2 regions of the Ensifer sp. R-19 genome follow, and region 2 is predicted to be linked to the other one. Evidence: predicted binding sites of a transcription regulator. Region 2 holds the regulator's gene; the other holds the start of a gene.
The links. The regulator LexA, encoded in region 2, represses DNA repair genes until DNA is damaged. The targets are predictions, from matches to a motif close to TGTTCNNNNTGTGTTCNG.

Region 1: parE (DNA topoisomerase IV subunit B) is a predicted target of LexA. The motif match lies at 5,896-5,913, and genes of this name have one in related genera.

Annotation. Positions count from the first base shown of each region.
Region 1 is NZ_CP184569.1:1,235,886-1,245,753, forward strand. Features, by position in the region: gene ACN9MO_RS06110 (aldolase) at 1-154, opposite strand, end outside; gene ACN9MO_RS06115 (DUF2336 domain-containing protein) at 229-1,362, shown strand; gene ACN9MO_RS06120 (aldehyde reductase) at 1,448-2,470, shown strand; gene ACN9MO_RS06125 (hypothetical protein) at 2,480-2,893, opposite strand; gene ACN9MO_RS06130 (GNAT family N-acetyltransferase) at 3,121-3,591, shown strand; gene parE (DNA topoisomerase IV subunit B) at 3,721-5,781, opposite strand; gene ACN9MO_RS06140 (alpha/beta hydrolase) at 6,023-6,907, shown strand; gene ACN9MO_RS06145 (UbiA family prenyltransferase) at 7,035-8,477, shown strand; gene ACN9MO_RS06150 (FAD-binding oxidoreductase) at 8,474-9,796, shown strand.
Region 2 is NZ_CP184569.1:1,475,363-1,485,230, reverse strand. Features, by position in the region: partial or broken gene ACN9MO_RS07315 (septal ring lytic transglycosylase RlpA family protein) at 1-718, opposite strand, end outside; tRNA gene ACN9MO_RS07310 (tRNA-Ser) at 1,031-1,120, shown strand; gene ACN9MO_RS07305 (hypothetical protein) at 1,267-1,788, opposite strand; gene ACN9MO_RS07300 (hypothetical protein) at 1,991-2,797, opposite strand; gene ACN9MO_RS07295 (hypothetical protein) at 2,927-3,223, shown strand; gene lexA (transcriptional repressor LexA) at 3,470-4,195, shown strand; gene ACN9MO_RS07285 (hypothetical protein) at 4,286-4,618, opposite strand; tRNA gene ACN9MO_RS07280 (tRNA-Cys) at 4,833-4,906, opposite strand; gene ACN9MO_RS07275 (thermonuclease family protein) at 5,059-5,781, opposite strand; gene ACN9MO_RS07270 (hypothetical protein) at 5,942-6,238, opposite strand; tRNA gene ACN9MO_RS07265 (tRNA-Asn) at 6,395-6,469, shown strand; gene ACN9MO_RS07260 (cryptochrome/photolyase family protein) at 6,566-8,014, shown strand; gene ACN9MO_RS07255 (SAM-dependent methyltransferase) at 8,108-9,361, shown strand; gene ACN9MO_RS07250 (SMR family transporter) at 9,442-9,813, shown strand; gene ACN9MO_RS07245 (SMR family transporter) at 9,800-9,868, shown strand, end outside.

The DNA of each region.
Region 1 (9,868 bases), 240 kb from region 2:
CTGCCAAACGCGCCATGCTGCGCACTATTTCTGTGTCGCAACCGATATCCATGATGACACCGGCGAGCGCATTGAGCACAGCGACTTCCATCGCCGGAGCCGTACCCTTAACGATCAGCAACGGCTTCATGGTTTGGGAGCGGTTAACAGACATGGTGAACCAATCTTAAACCTTTGCCGGCTAGGGTTTGAACATCGGTGGCATTGGCGTGGTCTAGTGGGGCGTAGGTGATCATACAAGCATTTCTTCGCTGGGTGGAAACGGCGAGAACGGGTGAACGCACCCGCGCCGCCAGTGCGCTCGGTCGCGCCTATGTCGACGCGCAGATGAATGGCCTCGATCGCCGCGCCGCTGAGATGGCGATGACCTTCCTGCTCGACGATCCGTCGCCGAAGGTTCGGCGTGCACTCGCTGATGCGCTTTGTGGCTGCTCGTCCGTTCCGCGCGGCATCATTCTCGGCCTTGCCGAAGACCAGCCGGAAATTGCCTATGTCGTCATATCCCGCTCGCCTGTCCTGACCGATGAGGATCTGGTCGACCTTGCTGCCAGGGGAACGCTCGAAACGCGCGCTCTGATCGCGGCGCGCAGTTTCGTCTCCCGTGCCGTATCGGCCGCAATCGCTGAAATCGGCGGTGAGGAAGAAATTCTGATCCTCCTGGAAAACGCCGGCGCCAACCTGTCGCGCCGATCGTTGAAACGCATTGCCGAGCGTCTTGGCTGCTTCGCGGCCGTGCGCGACCTGTTGCTTGCCCGGCCGGACCTGCCAAGCGATGCCCGCCACGCGCTGGTGGAAGAGGTGGGAGCGGCGCTGGCAGCCTTCGGCCTGGTGCAGATGGCGATCGGCGAAGCCCGGGTCCAGCGGATCATGCGGGAAGCTTGCGATATTGCTGCCGTCGGCATGGCCGGGACGCTGGCTGTGGACGAGTTGCCTGGCCTCGTGGTGCATCTGCGTGAGACCGGCCGCCTGACCCCAGCCTTCCTGCTGCACGCGCTGGTGACCGGCCGTGCGGAGTTTTTCTCGGCCGCGATCGTCGATCTCTCCGGCGTTTGCGAGAAGCGCGTGCGCTCCATCCTGTCCGGCGGCCGCGTTCATTCGATCCGTGCTCTGTTCGAGAGCGCCGGCCTCGGCCACGATGTCAGCGAAACCTTTGCTGCGGCTGTGCTTTTCTGGCGCCAGGACACTTCAGCTGGAAACGACAGCACGGCTTCCGTCTCCACGGCGCTGCTCGCGCGGCTGCGGAATGAGAGCCCGTCCTCGGTCAATACTGCGATGATCGATCTGCTCGAACGCCTGGCATTTGCCGAGGAACGGCAGTCGGCTCGCAATTATGCGGAACTTGCGGCGCGGCAGGCCGCCTGACTTCTATTGCGGCGGATTGTATCCGCGACGTAATACTGCTGGCGGCCCGATGATTGCGGGTTCGCGGTCAATGAGGAACTGACGCATGAACGCGAGGGCCGACGCAACCGTTGCTGTAACCGGCATAGGCGGCTTTGTCGGGCGTCACGTCGCGCTCCTCTTGTTGCGGCGGGGCTATGACGTACGCGGCACCGTTCGGGACCTAGCGCGCGCAGAGGAGATCGAACGATCAATCCGCGCCGCCGGCGGCACGGAGGCGGCCAAACTGAGTTTTGCTGAAGCGGACCTGCTGGGCGAAAAAGGCTGGGCCGATGCCTTCGCTGGCGTTTCCTATGTCATGCACACGGCATCGCCGTTTCCGGCGCGTCTGCCTGCCGACGAGGCCGATCTGATCGGACCAGCGCTGGACGGCACGCTGCGCGTTCTGAAAGCCGCCCGGTCGGCCGGCGTTCGCCGTGTCGTTCTAACCTCTTCGATTGCCGCGGTCATCTACGGGGCCGGTCGTGCGCCATACACCGAGGACGACTGGACCGATCCGCAATCGCCGCTGGCGACGCCCTACTACCGCTCGAAGACCTTTGCGGAACACGCGGCATGGGACTATGCGGCTGGAAAAGGGCTTGAGTTGGTGGTCATCAATCCAGGCATGGTCCTCGGGCCGCTGCTCGGGCGCGAGATCGGCACCTCTGTTGCCGTGGTTCGAAACCTCCTGAAAGGCGGGTATCCCGCTCTGCCGAAGTTCGGCGTACCCGTCGTCGATGTTCGTGACGTCGCCGATGCCCATCTAAGGGCAATGACCGTTGCCGATGCGGCGGGCGAGCGGTTTCTGATCGCTGGAGAGACGTTGTCTATTGCCGACATCGCGTCCGTTCTGCGCCGTGCGTTTCCCGCGCATGCCGCCAAGCTGCCGAAGTTCATTCTGCCGAACTGGCTGGCAGGCTTGGCTGCTCCCTTCGATGCCGGTTTGCGCCTGATCGTCCGGGAGTTGGGACGCGACTCCCGCATTTCCAACGAGAAGGCGCGTCGCGTTCTGGGCTGGCAGCCGACGAACCAAAGAAGAGGCGGTCATGGCCAGCGCCGAAAGCCTGATCGGCACTGTCTGGTGTGAGCGTGCCCGCTAGTTGGTGAAGCGGCGAGCGACCCAGGAATAGCCGTCTTCGATGTAGTGCACCGGCTTTGTGACGATGGTCTTGAGCTTCTCCCGGTCCGGCATGGCGCCGGACAGGAAAGCCAGCGTCCGTTTCGGCAGGTTTTGTTCCGGCTCCGGTTCCGTCACCTGCGAGGGCGGCATCTGGCTCTGTTGCGAGCCGACCGGTGGTGGGGTGAGGTCGGCAAGGGCTGGGCCGGAGGTTTCGCAAACCGCGACGACGACCGGATAGTTGGCGTTCGAGAACTTCGGTAGTTGCGCCTGCGAGTCCGTGTCGCATTGGGCGATCGACGGCCATGTGCCGTTGACCGTCGAAATGTACTGGCATTGGCTGACATCGTGGTCGCAGCCGAGAATGGTCATGACAATCAGCGCCGCTTGCATGGTGATCCTGTCGGTCCCTGGAGGTTGTGATGCGATCAACCTATGCCTGTGCGATTCTCCCCGAAATAGGGCGGCGTTGCAGGTGATAGGGAACAAATTGTTTCAGCCCGTTAGCCGGATTGATAGGGTAGCACCGGGCGCGCCTGCGTCATTTGACGTATTGGCTGGCGGTACGGGTGGCACTAACGTCCGGCCGCAAACAGTTAAAATCGACAAGGACGAAACAATTGCCTGCCGTAACCATAGCCCTGGAGCAGCCACGCCAAGCGCAGGTCGTGCGTCTGCTGGAACTCTCCGACGCCTATGCCGCTTCGCTCTATCCCGCCGAAAGCAACCACATGGTCGACCTTTCGAGCCTGGAGCAGCCGGGGGTTTCCTTCTTTGTGGCGCGGCGTGACGACAACATCGTCGGTTGCTGCGCCCTGGTAGAGGCCGGCGACGGTACGGCTGAGATCAAGCGTATGTTCGTGGATCCGGAGGCGAGGGGGCTGAGGCTCGGCAAGCTGCTGTTGCAGGCACTGGAAGCGCGCGCAGGTGAGCTCGGCTACACGGCAATTCGCCTCGAAACCGGCATCTATCAGCCCGAAGCGATCGGACTTTACAAGGCGGCCGGCTATATCGAGCGTCCGCCCTTTGGTTACTATCAGCCGGATCCGCTCAGCCTGTTCATGGAAAAGCCTGTTCGCCAGGCGGCATGATCTCGCCACGCCGAGTGGTCCCGTGAGCTGAAAATCAAAACGGCGGCGCGAGGGCCGCCGTTCTCAAAATTGATTGCTCAGGGAGTGCGGCGCGCAAGAACGTCATGCGCCTTCGCATCCATCGCCCAATCAGATATCCAGGTTTTCGGCGAACACGGCGCGCTCCTGGATGAAGCGGAAGCGGGCGTCGGCCTTCGTCCCCATCAGATTGTCCACCGCCTCGCGCGTGCCCTCGAAATCAATCTCGTCGATCTCCACCTTGAGCAACGTGCGGAACTTCGGGTCCATCGTCGTTTCCTTGAGCTGCGCGGGCAGCATCTCGCCAAGACCTTTGAACCGGCCGATCTCGACCTTGCCGCGACCGGCGAATTCGGTTCGCATCAGTTCTTCGCGGTGCGCATCGTCGCGGGCATAGAGCGTCTTCGAGCCCTGGCTGATGCGGTAGAGCGGCGGTACGGCGAGATAGAGGTGACCGCCGCGAATGAGCTCTGGCATCTCCTGATAGAAGAAGGTGATGAGCAGCGAGGCGATATGCGCGCCGTCGACGTCGGCGTCGGTCATGACGACGATGCGTTCGTAGCGCAAATCCTCTTCGCGGTACTTGCTACGCGTGCCGCAGCCGAGTGCCTGAATGAGGTCGGTGATCTGCTGGTTGGCGCTGAGCTTTTCGCGGCCTGCGCTCGCGACGTTGAGGATCTTGCCGCGAAGCGGCAGGATCGCCTGGTTGGCGCGGTTGCGCGCCTGCTTTGCCGATCCGCCAGCCGAGTCCCCTTCGACGATGAAGAGTTCAGCGCCTTCGGCCGTGTTCTGCGAGCAGTCCGCAAGCTTGCCCGGCAAGCGCAGCTTGCGCACTGCCGTCTTGCGGTTGACTTCCTTTTCCTTGCGCCGGCGGACGCGCTCTTCGGCGCGCTCGACCACCCAGTCGAGCAGCTTGGCGGCTTCTCCGGGATTGTCGGCAAGGTAGTGATCGAAGGGGTCGCGGAGCGCGTTTTCGACGATGCGCTGTGCCTCGACCGTCGCGAGCTTGTCCTTCGTCTGGCCGACGAATTCCGGTTCGCGGATGAAGACCGACAGCATGCCCGCCGCCGAGATCATCACGTCGTCGGTGGTGACGATCGACGCGCGCTTGTTCTGCGTCAGTTCGGCATAGTTTTTCAGGCCTTTGGTCAGCGCGATGCGGAAGCCCGCTTCGTGCGTGCCGCCCTCGGGCGTCGGGATGGTGTTGCAGTAGGAATGGACCTGCTGGTCGCCGCCGTACCAGGTGACGGCCCATTCGAGCGAGCCGTGGCCGTTGGCCTTCTCCGACTTGCCGGCGAAGATCTCGCGGGTGACGGTGAATTCCTTGCCGAGTGTGGCGGCAAGATAATCCTTCAGGCCGCCCGGGAAGTGGAAGACGGCCTTGTCCGGGATCTCCGAGCCTTCCTGCAGCAGCGACGGATCGCAGGACCAGCGGATTTCGACGCCGCCGAAGAGATAGGCCTTCGAGCGCGCCATGCGGAAAAGCCGTCCGGGCTCGAAATGCGCGTGCGGACCGAAAATATCCGGGTCCGGATGGAAACGAACGCGCGTGCCGCGGCGGTTGTGCACGTCGCCGAGTTCCTCGAGCCCACCCTGCGGAATACCGCGGGAGAAGCGCTGCCGGTAGAGCTTGCGGTTGCGTGCGACCTCGACCTCGAGCGCATCGGAAAGCGCATTGACGACGGAAACGCCCACACCGTGAAGACCGCCCGACGTCTCATAGGCCTTGCCGTCGAACTTGCCGCCGGCATGGAGGATGGTCATGACGACTTCGAGCGTCGACTTGCCCGGGAATTTCGGATGGTTCTCGACCGGGATACCACGGCCGTTGTCCGTGACCGTCAGGAAGCCGTCGGCATCGAGGTGGACTTCGATGAAATTTGCATGACCGGCGACCGCTTCGTCCATCGAGTTGTCGATGACTTCGGCGAAGAGGTGGTGCAGCGCCTTCTCGTCGGTGCCGCCGATATACATGCCCGGACGACGACGAACTGGCTCCAGCCCTTCGAGCACCTCGATCGCCGAAGCATCGTAGTCGCTGCCGTCGCTACCCTTCGGGGCAGGGCGCGGCTCTTCGCGCGCGACTGGTGCCACTGGCACAGCCGGTTTGGCGCTCGGCTGTACGGGCTTCGGTTGCTCGGGCATTGAGAAGAGGTCGCTGTTGTCGTCCATGGGGCCGTTCGGATCGTTCCTGTCACTTGGGGAGAGGCCATAGCAAGACCTCGACTTTGCCGCCATCCCCCGGCGGTCGAATCACCTGAATTCTGCCAGACTCCCGCCGAAAGAGCGAACAAAAGGAGAATGCTGGCATCGCTTGCAGGTGAAATGCCGCCTTTGCGGCCCTGTTACGGAGCAAGTGTTGCTTTGGCGTCCGTGCGATGGCAAGGCTTCCGGCCAAAGAGGGAGCCCGTCATTGGCCGTGTCCACAACTGTTTTTCCGTTTCGCCGGCTTTTTCTGGCTGCGGCCTTCGCCGCAGGCGCTTCCGCGGCTCAAGCGCAGACATTGAAACCCTTCAAGGACGAGCTTTTCTCCTATGCCAAGGTGCTGCAACAAAATGATGGCGGCGACGACCTGACGGTGGAATATCAGGAACTGCGCGACATCAACGAACGGGACGAAATTCCGGAACGCCGGGTGAAGCGCGCCTATGTTTCGCTGGGCGTGAAAAGCGAGCAAGTCAATGAGAAGCTCGACATTGGCGGTCGCTTGCTTGACGTGACCCGTGTCGGTCCGGATCGCGGCGCTGCCTTCACGGTGATCTTCATCCACGGCCGCGGCGGTGATCGCCGGCTCGGCACCAACGATTTTTCCTTCGGCGGTAACTTCAATCGGCTGAAGAACCTCGCCGTCGCCAATGGCGGAGTCTACTACGCGCCGAGCGTCCGCTCCTTCGACACGGCAGGCGCTGCGGATATTGCCGGCCTGGTCAAACAGGTTTCCGAGCACTCAGGCGGTCGCCCCGTGGTGCTGGCCTGCGCCTCGATGGGAAGCTTCATCTGCTGGGGCGTTTCGCGCGATGCCTCCGCGGTCGCGGCTCTCAGCGGCATGATGGTCATGGGTGGCGTAAGCGACCCCGATTTCACCAAGAGCGCTGCTTACAAGGCGAAGCTGCCCATGTTCTTCAGCCATGGCAGCCGCGACAGCGTCTATCCGGCCGAGAGCCAGAAAGCGCTCTATCGCACGCTGAAGGGCCAAGGCTACCCGACACGCTTCGTCCTCTTCGAAACCGGCTCGCACGGCACCCCGGTGCGCATGACCGACTGGCGCGATGCATTGAACTGGATCGGTCGCCGCTGACCTTTGTCCGCGCCGCTGACATTTGTTAACCAGCCCGACAGTTTCCGGGCGAGATTGTGGCCCGCGTTTCCACTCTGGAAAGTTGAAGACGTCATCATGCCCGGCAATTATGGCTGGGATGGAATTCATGGACGCGCGCACCGAGACACGGCACATTCCGCTGTGTGTGGATCTGGACGGTACTTTGTTGGCCGCCGATACGCTGTGGGAAGGTGCGGCGATCATTCTCTTGCGCAATCCGCTGATGCTCTTTCCCATGCTGTTCTGGTTGGCGAAGGGCAAGGCGCGGCTGAAGCATGAGGTGGCCTTGCGTTCCGGCCGCAAGGCTCAGGACTGGCCCTACCGGCAGGCCGTCATCGATCGGCTCGCCGAGGAGAGAAAGGCGGGCCGCGAACTGGTGCTCGTCACCGGCGCTGCACCGTCGGTCGCCAGAGACGTTGCCGATCATGTCGGACTTTTTTCCTCGGTCATGCATTCGACCGATGCGCTCAATCTGACGAGCAGCCGCAAGCGCCAGGCGTTGGTCGATCGTTTCGGCGACGGTGCCTTCGACTATATGGGCAACAGCCGTGACGATATCGCCGTTTTCGAGGTAGCGCGGCGTGCGATCGTGGTCGCCCCGGATGCTGCGGCGGAGAAGTGGCGCCGCAATCATGACGCGGAACGGCTGGAGACCGGCAAGGTGAGCGCGCTTGCGCCGTTGAAGTCCATCCGCGTGCATCAATGGGCGAAAAACGTACTCATCGGCGTGCCGATGATCCTCAATCATGAGGTGCTGCATTTCGACGCGATCATGAGCGTCATCGTCGCCTTCTTCGCCTTCAGCTTCCTCGCCTCGGCGGTCTATGTCATCAACGATCTTTCGGACCTCGCCAATGATCGCCGCCATGCAAAGAAGCGTCACAGGCCGCTCGCCAGCGGCCAGATGTCGGTGCCAACAGCGCTCATTCTTGCCGGCTGCCTCGTCCTGGCATCGCTGTCGCTGACGCTGTTGCTGCCATGGAAATTTGCCGGTGTGCTGGCGTTCTATGCCTGCGCGACGACTGCCTATACCTTCGTGCTGAAGCGCAAGCTGTTGGTCGACGTCTTCACGCTCGCCGGCCTCTACACCACGCGCATTGTTGCCGGTGCCGCGGCCACGGGCACGGAACTCTCCTTCTGGCTGGTCTCCTTCGCCATCTTCTTCTTCCTCAGCCTGGCGCTGGTGAAGCGCTATGTCGAGTTGCACGAATTCGACGACAAGGATGGCGGCAACGTTCCGGGGCGCGGCTATCTCGCTGTCGATTTCGAGATGGTGGGGCAGGCTGGCGTTGCTTCCGCTTTCACCTCGGCTCTGGTCCTTGCGCTCTACGTGCACAGCAAGGAACTCCAGGAAATGTACACCACGCCGTGGGCGCTGTGGCCGCTTTGCCCGCTGGTGCTCTATATGTTGTTGCGCATCTGGATGCTCGCGCGTCGCGGCATGCTGCATGAGGACCCTGTTGTCTTCATCATGCGTGACTGGCGCAGCCAATTGACCATGCTGATCGGCGCGCTGTTGATACTGTTTGGAGCCATCGGGCCGCAATGAGTTTGCAAGACCATAAAAGCTGGGGCCGCCTCGACAATCGCGCGCGGCCGGCCATTTCGCCTGACGACTATGAGGATCGCCTCGGCAGCCTGGAGGCGGAAGGCTACTTGCCCTTCGGCAATGGCCGCAGCTACGGCGACAGTTGCCACAATGACCGAGGCACGCTGATCGAAAGCCGCCGGCATGGCCGGATCATCGCCTTCGATCCCGGCACCGGCATGATGACCTGCGAGGCCGGCGTGACGTTGCGCGAGGTGCTCGAACGCGCGATCGAACATCGCTTCTTCCTGCCGGTCACCCCCGGCACGGCTTTCGTGACCGTCGGCGGCGCACTTGCCAACGACGTGCACGGCAAGAACCACCATGCGCGCGGCACCTTCGGCAATCACGTGACAGGTTTCACGCTTCTGCGCTCGAACGGGGATCGATTGACCTGTTCGCCCGGAGAGAACGCTGAACTCTACGCTGCGACCATCGGCGGCATGGGCCTGACGGGGTTGATCCTGACCGTGGATCTGCGGCTGATGAAGGTGCCGTCGCCGCACGTGCAACAGCATGCGATCCGCTTCGATAATCTCGACCAATACTTCGCCCTCGTCGATCGGGTCGACGACGAGCACGAATATTCCGTTGCCTGGATCGACCAACTCGCTGTAGGAGCCCGCGCGGGCAGGGGCGTACTGCTGGCCGGCGACCATGCCGACGGCTCCTGTGAACTGCCCGATATCCCGAAGGGATTGAAGCTTTCGGTGCCCTTCGCGCCGCCCTTCAATCTTCTGAACCGGACAACGCTCAAGGCCTTCAACGAATATTACTTCCGCAAGGAAAAGCCTGGCGAAACCGTGACGACGGTTCCCTGGACCTCCTATTTCTATCCGCTGGATGCCATCGGCGCCTGGAACAGGCTTTACGGCCCACGCGGTCTCTATCAGCACCAGAGCGTCTACCCGGCAGAGCGGGCACCGGCGATCACCGCGCAACTCATGGAAACGGCTCGCAAGGCCGGCCATGCGTCGTTCCTGACGGTTCTCAAGCGTTTTGGCGATATCGGCTCGCGCGGCGTTCTGTCCTTCCCGCGACCCGGTTTTACTTTGACATTGGACTTCGCCAATCAAGGTGAACGGACAGTAAAGCTGCTGGATGCGCTCGATAGCATCGTGGTGGAGGCAGGCGGTGCGGTCAATCCGTACAAGGATGCTCGCATGAGCCCGCAAGTCTTTGAAATGTCTTTCCCTTCCTGGAGGAGGCTCGAGGCGTTGCGCGATCCAGCGCTCGTTTCCAACTTCTGGAAGCGCACGGCTCTGGCTTTGCCAGAATGAGAATGCAGATAATTTTATTCAAATAAACTTTCAAACTTCACGGAAAATCCGTCTCTTGCCCGTAAGTACATT
Region 2 (9,868 bases):
TGATCGTGCCAAGGGTCTGATTGCGGAACGGCTCGTTGGAGGCGACCATTACGCCGGTCGCGATCTGGCCTTCCGGCATCACGCTCGGGCCACGTTCGCCCTTCTGAACGTAGGACGCCATCAGATAGGGCATGTCGTTGCCTTCAAGCGGCGCGCGGCCGACATACTGCACGCGCACCTGCGCGCTGCCCTTGCGCTTGATGTCGAGCATGTCAGCCGTCTTCGAGGAGACGTCGATGATGCGGCCGAATTCATAGGGGCCGCGATCATTGACGCGCACGATGACCGACGTACCGTTTTCCATATTCGTGACGCGCGCGTAGCTCGGCAGCGGGAACGTCGGATGGGCGGCCGACAGATGCGCCTTGTCGTAAACTTCGCCATTGGCGGTCAGCCGGCCGTGGAAAGCCGAGCCGTACCAGGAAGCCGTACCGGTCTTGTTGTAACCGAAGTCTTCCTTCGGCTGGTACCACTTGCCCTTGACCTGATAGGCCTTGCCGACCTGAAAGCGTCCGCCGCCCTTGGGAATATTGTTGCCGGTGGCAACACGCGGGCTCGCCTTTACGCCATAGACGGACTCGGGAAAGTATTCCTTGCTACGAGCAGTTTTCTTGACGCTCGATATCGATCCGCAGGCTGCGAGTGTCACGCACAGCATCGGGACCGCCGCAAGGCGCAGTCCCTTGACCAGATATGCCGCATTTTTACTGGAGGTCATCTGTCCCACAACATCGATCGAATAGCCGTACTCGAAACCTTCCGCTCATGCCCCCAGCGGAAATCTCGGCGTCCCGAAACGGAACAGTCGAGTAAACATGACAGCAACAAGGCGAAAATGCGAACTCATCCACAGATCAGCGCCGGATTTCATGCGTTATGGTTTACAGATGATTACCGGCGGAGCGTGCCCGCGCACTCCAGTCCGGCCATCGAGAAAATCTTTCAGCGACGCATGTTAAATCTTGCAAAGCGACAGGGCTTCGCGCAATAACGCCGTGCCCGGTAGGCAGTTGACTGCGACTTCAGGCAAGGACAGGTGGCCGAGTGGTTTAAGGCTCTGGTCTTGAAAACCAGCGTACGGGAAACCGTACCGTGGGTTCGAATCCCACCCTGTCCGCCATTTTCCCAAGGAATATAGTCCGACGATGGACCGCCATCCCTGGCGGTGCTTCACTTTAATGAGCGTACGTCGGCAGGCGTCAGCGCCGTCTGGTTCGCCTCGGGCAGACGACGACTGGGCCCTCCGCCCTTCACTCAAGCCGCGGGTTAGAGGCTGAACGGATCACGCGCTGAGCGTTTCTCGCTCGGCGCGTTGAACGGATCGGACTTCTTCTCCTTGGATTTGCGGCCCTCGTCGGCGATGATCTCATCCACGGCCCGCTGGCATTTCAGGAGTTCTTCCGCCGCCGGGCCGGTGCCGCGCAAACTGAGGTTTGCGACAACGCGATCGTCAAAGGCGATCGCCAACGTCCTTTTGCGCACGAACCCCGTCAGGAATTCCGCATCGGTGACGTTCACGAAGAGGAACTTGCCGCTCTCGTCGCCGGCGACGGTCGCCGCCGCACTCCAGGGATCGCTCTTGTCGAAGCGGAACGTCAGGTCATAGTCCTTGCCGACCTCGAGCGACTTCCAGTCGTCGCTGGCGAAACTCATGTAGAGCGGCGATTCGGAGCCCTTGGGATAGAACCCCAGGCGCAGCCTGATTCCGCCTTCGAACATCGACGTGATGAAACACGAGCCTTCCATCGACGTGTCGGAAGCAACGGTCCAGCGCCGACTTCCTTCCATTTGATGATCTCGGAGTCCTCAGCCACGGCCGGTCCCGTGGCCATCAGACAGCTCACCAATCCGAACAGCAATCTACGCATGCAAATCCCCCGTTTGCCCGCATTTTGATAGGTCGCCGCGTGACTGTCGAGGGTGGGTAACCCGCACCCATGCAAAATCTTAGGAATATTCACCTCCCAGCGGAACGACGCTCACGCCAAGATCACATGGCAAAGGGATCTTTCGACGACTTGGTCTGGCCGCCGCCAGCAAAGGGGTCATTGTTTGGCGCATTCCCGCCAGCGCCCGCAAACGGATCGGCGGCCGCCCCCTGCCCGCCGTTTGGCATCAACGCAATCAGCGCCTCCTGGCATTTGAACATCTCGCTGACGGCCTTCATCGAATCGCGCAGGCTGAGGCTCGCCACCACGCGCCCTTCGAACGCCAGCGCCAGCGTGTTCTTGCGCACGAATTCGGTGAAGAAGTCGGTGTTGGAGAAGTTGACGACCAGAGCCTTCGAGCCTGTGAGGTCCACGCCGAACGCGACAGCCGGCCACTGGCGGCCACGGTCGAGCTGCAAGGCGACGTCATACTCCCTCTGCGGCTCGATCGATTTCCAGTTGGCATTGCCGATCGAAAGAAACGCCAGGTTCGCCGATCCTCTCGGATAAAAGCCGATTCGAAGGATCATTCCGCCGTCGTAGCTCGTGGCCGCATAGCACGAGCCGCCCAAGGACGGATCGGAGCCCACCGTCCAGGCATTGATCTCCTTCCAGATATTCGAACGCCCTTCTTCAGCAGCGGCCGCTCCCGCCGCCACCAACAGACAGAGAACCGCCAACGACAATCTACGCATGCAACCACCCCATTTTTCCCGCAACCTGTCGAGACGTGCGGCATCTTCACAACACGGATTTGTGCACGCCGGCAGCGAGGCCGCGACTTGGCGCAACCCAAGCGATTGCAGCGCGGACGGCGCGCCAGGCTGAGGCGGCTTCGCCGCTGCGTGCCCCTGGCGCAAAACGGCCACAGCCTGCACTCAAAGAGCTGTTGAACACATGACAGTGATCGCCAAGCTTGCTGGACTTCGGAACGAAAGCGCGGTTCACATCGTTAACCGCCCCGTAGTCCCACCCTTGCATCAAAGTGGACGATCACCGTGCTTGCCGCCCTGCTTCTCGCTTCGATAGTCGCGTCGCCTAATATGCCTGACGTCAAGCTCAGCGCCGCCACGGTGGACGAACTTCAGACCGATTTCGAGAGCGCCGTGCCGTGCCATCAGATCGATGGACGCAAGGTGTGGAAGGGTGCGATCGCGTTCTACATCCAGTCGTTCGTCTATGATGGCGACAGGCCGGTCGCGACCGATGCGGCGGATGCCGTACTTCCAGAAGACAACAGCGCCGAGACGGTGAAGGAATTCGAAGACGCCTGCGCCGCCACGCAGCCGGCCTAGCCTCTTTGCACAAAAACGCTCGCGATTCGTTCGAATCGCCGTGCCGTCGCGCAACGCGCTGCCCCACGGCCCTCCGTTTGGGCACGATCATCGCCCAAACCCGCTCTGCTCCCGTAAAAGTGACCAATCGACACGCACAGACGCGCCAATTGTCTGAATTCACGGAATTTTAGGCACTTGCGGAACACATATGGAACAGATAGTGTCTGTTCTTGATTTGTTTCACGCCTCTGGGAGCGACGTGCCATGCTGACCCGCAAGCAACAGGAATTGCTTCTCTTCATTCACGAACGCATGAAGGAGTCAGGCGTCCCACCATCATTCGATGAAATGAAGGATGCGCTCGACCTGGCGTCGAAGTCCGGCATTCACCGTCTGATCACGGCACTCGAAGAACGCGGGTTCATTCGCCGTCTGCCGAACCGAGCCCGCGCGCTCGAGGTCATCAAGCTTCCGGAAGCCTACGCGTCAAGCCAGCAGCAGCCCCGCCGCGGCTTCTCGCCCAGCGTGATCGAGGGCAGCCTCGGCAAGGCGCCAGCGGCCGCTCCTGCCGCACCGCCAAAGCCCACGCCCGTGGCCGACAACACATCGGTTTCCGTCCCGGTCATGGGCCGCATCGCTGCCGGTGTGCCGATCTCGGCGATCCAGAACAACACGCACGACATTACCATACCGCTCGACATGATCGGCAACGGCGAACACTACGCTCTCGAAGTCAAGGGCGACTCGATGATCGAAGCCGGCATCTTCGACGGCGACACGGTGATCATCCGCAATGGCAATACGGCCAATCCCGGCGATATCATCGTGGCGCTCGTGGATGATGAGGAAGCGACGCTGAAGCGCTTCCGGCGCAAGGGCGCATCGATCGCGCTCGAAGCCGCGAACCCTGCCTACGAAACAAGGATTTTTGGGCCCGATCGGGTGAAGATCCAGGGCAAGCTCGTCGGGCTGATCCGCCGCTACCACTGATTCCGAGGGAAACCTGGCATCCGACCGAGCCTCGCCACCGCTTGCGGCTGCGAGGCTCTGTTTATTGAAGGCGACCTGAAGGCACGCCTCTTACTCGTGGATGGTGTACTCGCCGAGCTCGCAGAGGTCCTGCATGTCTTCGGTCGTATCGAGGCCGGAGCCTTCTTCGAACTCGAAGCGCATGTCGTACTTGCAGACCTCCCGGCCGTCGGCGATGGTGATCTCCATGTCTTCCCCTGGGTTCAGCACCTGCCGGCCGAAAACATCGTCTTCCCACTCATTGACGCCCACAGGCGACGTATAGAAGTTCGTCAGCACTGCGTTGGTGTTGTTCTTCAGCTTGAAAACCAGATCCTCTGCCTGCGCCTCAAATGTGGTCGCAGCGAAGAGGGCCAAGGCCGTCAGGACAAGTTTCGTCTTCATATATGCGATTGCCTCCGTTTTGATGATGACGGACGCTACCGATGCGGCTGATGTCAGCGGAGTCATCGTTCCCCCTCTACCGATTTCACCGAAGCGATAAGATCCGATAGTGGCTTAGAAGACGTGGCTTGTGCGGGCGTGTGGAGGCAAACACACACAATCGCTCTGCCCTGAGGCAGAACGTCTATCCGCACTAAAATGAGGTGAGAGTTATTGGAGGCCTCGCCCGGAATTGAACCGGGGTACAAGGATTTGCAGTCCTCTGCGTCACCACTCCGCCACGAGGCCTCACAGCTCGGATAACCGAGCGTTGGCGCGGATTTAGAATGATTGCAGAAAAACCGCAAGAGGCATTTTCCGAAAAACGCGCCGTCGATTTGTAAGACGGATACTTTCCACAGAGCGATCGCGAACCTCCGCCGATCGCATCTGGGGTGGCCTCAACACCAGGGCGTCGCGTGTCCTGTCCACGGCCGCACCAGCCCCTCGGATACGAGCACACGCCCGATAGACTGGTCGCCGCGGGTGACCAGCCGCAGCTTTTCACCGGCCTTGGCATCCTGACGGCCGCTCGCCGTTTCCAGCCTGAAGTCACCCGCATTCAACAATTCGCGCAGGCGCTGCTTGGCATAGAAGCCGCGCGAACGTTCCTTGTCGCAGCTTGCCTGGCGAATACGCGGCGCCTCGACGTCTGCGACGCGGATCGTTTCGCCGTGGTACAGGAAGGTGGCGCCGTCGATCACGCAGTTGTCGTTGCGAATCCCGCAGAAATAAAACTGATCCGTGCGAACGGATGCCGTCTTCACTTCCTCACTGGGCCGCACCACGGGTGTCGGCGCCTTGGCGCCGACGTCAACGGACGGCACCGGAGCGGCAAGGGCAACTCTTGTCACCGGATTCGGCTTCCGCTTCTCCGCCTGTTGCGCGGGACGCTCGTCCGCTTTCTGCGCGACACGAACGGGCTTCGGCCTCGACTCGTGTCGGGACGTGGACGCGACCACGTCCGATACCACCGGCCAATGTTTCAGTTCGGCGCGATGATCGTAAGCGACCACGCCGCCGACAGTGAGTGCGGCGGCCAGATACCACGGCGCCATACCGCCTTGTTTGCCCCTGCTCCGACCGGAATTCCGGCTTCGACGTTTCGTAGTGGCTTTGGCCATGCGTTCCCATCCTGATTCGCGACCGCATTATGCGTTTGATGGGTTGCCGAAAAGTTTTCGGCGGCCTCCCTCAACAAAGGGTTCAGCCGCTTCGCTGGGAATCAATTGGCAGAGAATCGAAGCCGAGGCATCCGGGACGGTTGACCGCAATAGCTCCGGTTCACGAGCCGTTCGAAGAATCGGCTCGTCCGCGCCAGCGCGCCCACCAAACAGCCAGGCGACGCCGGCGACGGCGGACGGATGGGATATCGTGCGAAAGCACGATGAGGCCCAGCGGTATCATCCAGAAGCCGAGCACCGGCAGAAAGCCAAGAAAACCAAAGAACACCAGAAGCGAGCCCAACAGGATACGCAGCAGTGGCGATTCCGGCAGCGTGATGCGCCACTTCCCGAGCACGATCTGACGCGTCTGCGGATCAATCCCGAAATGCGGCTGCTTCCTGTTTTTATTCATCATTCCCTATCCGGCATCTTTTCCCACAATTGGGGACTTCTCCACAGCCTCGCAACCGAACTTGTCATTTTTTTTGAAAAAACCGCTTGGCAAATCGGAAAAGCATGCGTATTAGCAGCCTCACTTCTGAAGCGCACAGCGAAACAGCGGCGCGGATGATCCCTGGTAGCTCAGCGGTAGAGCATTCGACTGTTAATCGACAGGTCGCCGGTTCGAATCCGGCCCGGGGAGCCAGTTTCAAAAAGAGCCATTTGCAGAAAATGCGAATGGCTCTTTTTCATTTTGCACCTAAGTTCCCTCGGTGATCAATCCCAGTCCTAGACGGCACCTATGACAAACGCGGCGCCCATCATCGTCTGGTTCCGCAAGGACCTGCGCCTTGGCGACAACAGGGCCCTTGCGGCTGCGGCCAATGAGGCTGCCGTCATTCCGCTCTATATCCGGGAGCCGAACGAAAGCGGCAACGGTCCGCTGGGCACGGCGCAGCAATGGTGGTTGCACCATTCGCTGGAAGTGTTGGAGGCTCGACTGGGCCGGCTCGGCTCGCGACTCATTCTCCGCTCCGGCGACCCACTGGACGTCCTCAGCGAAGTGTCGCGCCTATCGGGAGCGAAGCGTGTCCATTGGAATCGCCGCTACGACCCGTGTGGCATTGCCACCGATACGGCCCTGAAGAAAGCACTCGCAGCTCAGGGCATCGCGGCCGAGAGCTTTGCCGGGCAATTGCTGCACGAGCCCATGCGCTTGTTGACGACGACCGGTGGGCCCTATCGCGTGTTCACGCCTTTCTGGCGCGCGCTCGAAGCGAAGGTTGAGCCGGCTCCACCGATCGACGAGCCGCAAAAGATCGCGACGCCGGAAAGCTGGCCCCCTTCAGAACAGCTTGACGCGTGGTCGCTTCTGCCAACGAAACCGAACTGGGCAGCGACGTTCAGCGAAATATGGGCGCCGGGGGAAAAAGGCGCGACCACTCGCCTCGACGAATTTATCGACGAAAAGCTTGCAGACTACAAAGTGCGCCGGGACCGTCCAGAGGCTGACGGCACATCCCTGCTCTCTCCTCACCTCGCCTTCGGAGAAATCTCGCCGGCGCAGGTCTGGCACGCGACGCAGGGAATCGAGACCGATGGCGGTGAAGGTGTTGCCACCTTTCGCAAGGAGATCGCCTGGCGCGAATTCTCCTACCATCTGTTGTTTCACTATCCCGAACTCCCGCGTCGCAATCTCGATCGCCGGTTCGATCGTTTCCGCTGGCTGGACCACGAAGGAGATTTTTCCCGCTGGACCAAGGGTTTGACCGGTTTCCCGATCGTCGACGCCGGCATGCGCCAGCTCTGGCGGCATGGCTACATGCACAATCGCGTGCGGATGATCGCCGCCTCGTTCCTCATCAAGGACCTGCTGATCGACTGGCGGAAAGGCGAACAATGGTTTCGCGACACCCTCGTGGATGCGGATCCGGCCAACAACGCCGCAAGCTGGCAATGGGTCGCGGGATCGGGCGCGGATGCTGCGCCGTTCTTCCGGATTTTCAATCCTGTTCTCCAAGGCGAAAAATTCGACCCGGATGGAGCCTATGTGAAGCGATTCATACCGGAACTCGATCGGCTTGAGCCACGCTACATCCATCGCCCCTTTGCGGCTCCGGCTGCCGTGCTTTCGGGCGCCGGCATCGAACTCGGCACAACCTATCCAAAACCGATCGTCGACCACGCCCTTGCGCGGGATCGGGCGCTTGCAGCGTTCCGCGAGATCACAAGCCCGCCAAGAGAACCGTAACGGATACGCGCACCCGGTAGAAATCCATGGTTGGCGTCTCGGGCGATTGCCGCTAGGCTCACCTTACGGATGCAACAGCTGAGGGGGTGGTGTATGCGTGAGCTGGAAGCAAGTCTCGCCGCGTTCAACGGCGCACAGGAGCTTTCCGCCGAGAATCTCTCGATGGTCCTGCGGGATTTCCCATTGAAGGCACGCATGGTGCTCAGCGCGCTCGTGCATCTTCAGGCCGGGACATTGATGCTCACGGTGCCGGATGGCCGCAAACTGGTGATGAGGGGTAAGAGAGCGGGCCCAAGCGCGATTCTCACCTTGAACAACTGGAACCTGCCGCAACGCGCCGTGACAGGCGGCACGATCGGGGCTGCCGAAAGCTATATCGACGGCGACTGGGACAGTCCCGATGTCGGCGCTTTTCTCGAGCTCTTCCTCGTCAATGCCGAGATCGGCAAGCACTTCCCGAACCGGGCGCGCGGCCTGCTTCATCTTGTCGAAAAGTTCCTGCACTGGCGCAACGCGAATACGAAAACCGGCGCACGCCGCAACATCTCCGCTCACTATGACCTCGGCAACGCCTTCTACAGCGAATGGCTGGATCCGAGCATGACCTATTCGTCCGCACTCTACGCCACCGGCGCCAACGACCTTCGCTCCGCGCAGGCGGCCAAATATCGCGCTCTGGCGGAAGCCACCAACCTGCGCGCTGGCGACCACGTGCTGGAGATCGGCTGCGGCTGGGGCGGCTTTGCGGAATTTGCAGCGAGCGAGATCGGCTGCAAGGTGACCGGGTTGACGATCAGCCGCGAGCAACTGGCCTTCGCCCGCGAACGCATCCACCGGGCCGGCCTTGCCGACCGCGTCGAACTGAAATTCCAGGACTACCGCGAGGAAAAAGGCACCTATGACCGCATCGTCTCGATCGAAATGTTCGAAGCGGTCGGCGAAAAGTTCTGGGCGACTTATTTCTCGCAGCTCAAGCGGTGCCTGAAGCCCGGCGGCAAGGCCGGCCTGCAGATCATCACCATCAAGCCCGAAGCCTATGAGGAGTACCGCTCCAATCCGGACTTCATCCAGAAATACGTTTTCCCGGGTGGAATGCTGCCGACGCGCGAACATCTCATCGACCTTGGCCGCCATGTCGGCCTGCGCATGATCAACGATTTCGGCTTCGGCATCGATTACGCCCGGACACTCGGCGAATGGCGCGAGCGCTTCTGGTCGGTCTGGAACAGGATCGAGCCGTTGGGCTTCGACCTGCGCTTCAAGCGGCTGTGGGAGTTCTATTTCTACTACTGCGAAGCCGGCTTTCGCGCCCGCAACATCGACGTCCGGCAGATCGTCTTCGAATAGGAACGCGCATGGCGCGTCTTTACCGCGTCACGGGTTGCGCTTAAGAGGCGGTCGTTCCAATTCTCTTTTGAAGGTTCCGCATGCGCCTTGCATGGTTTTTCCTCGCGCTCGCCATCGCGACCGAAGTGGTGGGCCTGACGGTGATGAAGGCCGCCTCTTCGAGCGGCTCTTATCTCGGCCACATCGTCATGTATGTCTCGATCGCGCTTTCCTACGTCTTCCTGGCCAAGGCCGTGAAGACGATCTCCGTCGGTGTCGCCTATGCAATATGGGAAGGTTCTGGCGTCGCGATCATCACGCTGGTTTCCGTTTTCGTCTTCGGCCATGTGTTGACCGGACGCGAAATGCTGGGGCTTTCGATGGCGATCGTCGGCATATTGCTTGTCAATGCCGGCGAACGCCATGACGAGGACGAGGCCGCGGTGGAAGGAGCAGCCAATGAGCGCGCCTAGCATCTACTTCGCCTTGGCCGTGATGGCAGGCATCCTCGATGTCGCCGCCAACCTC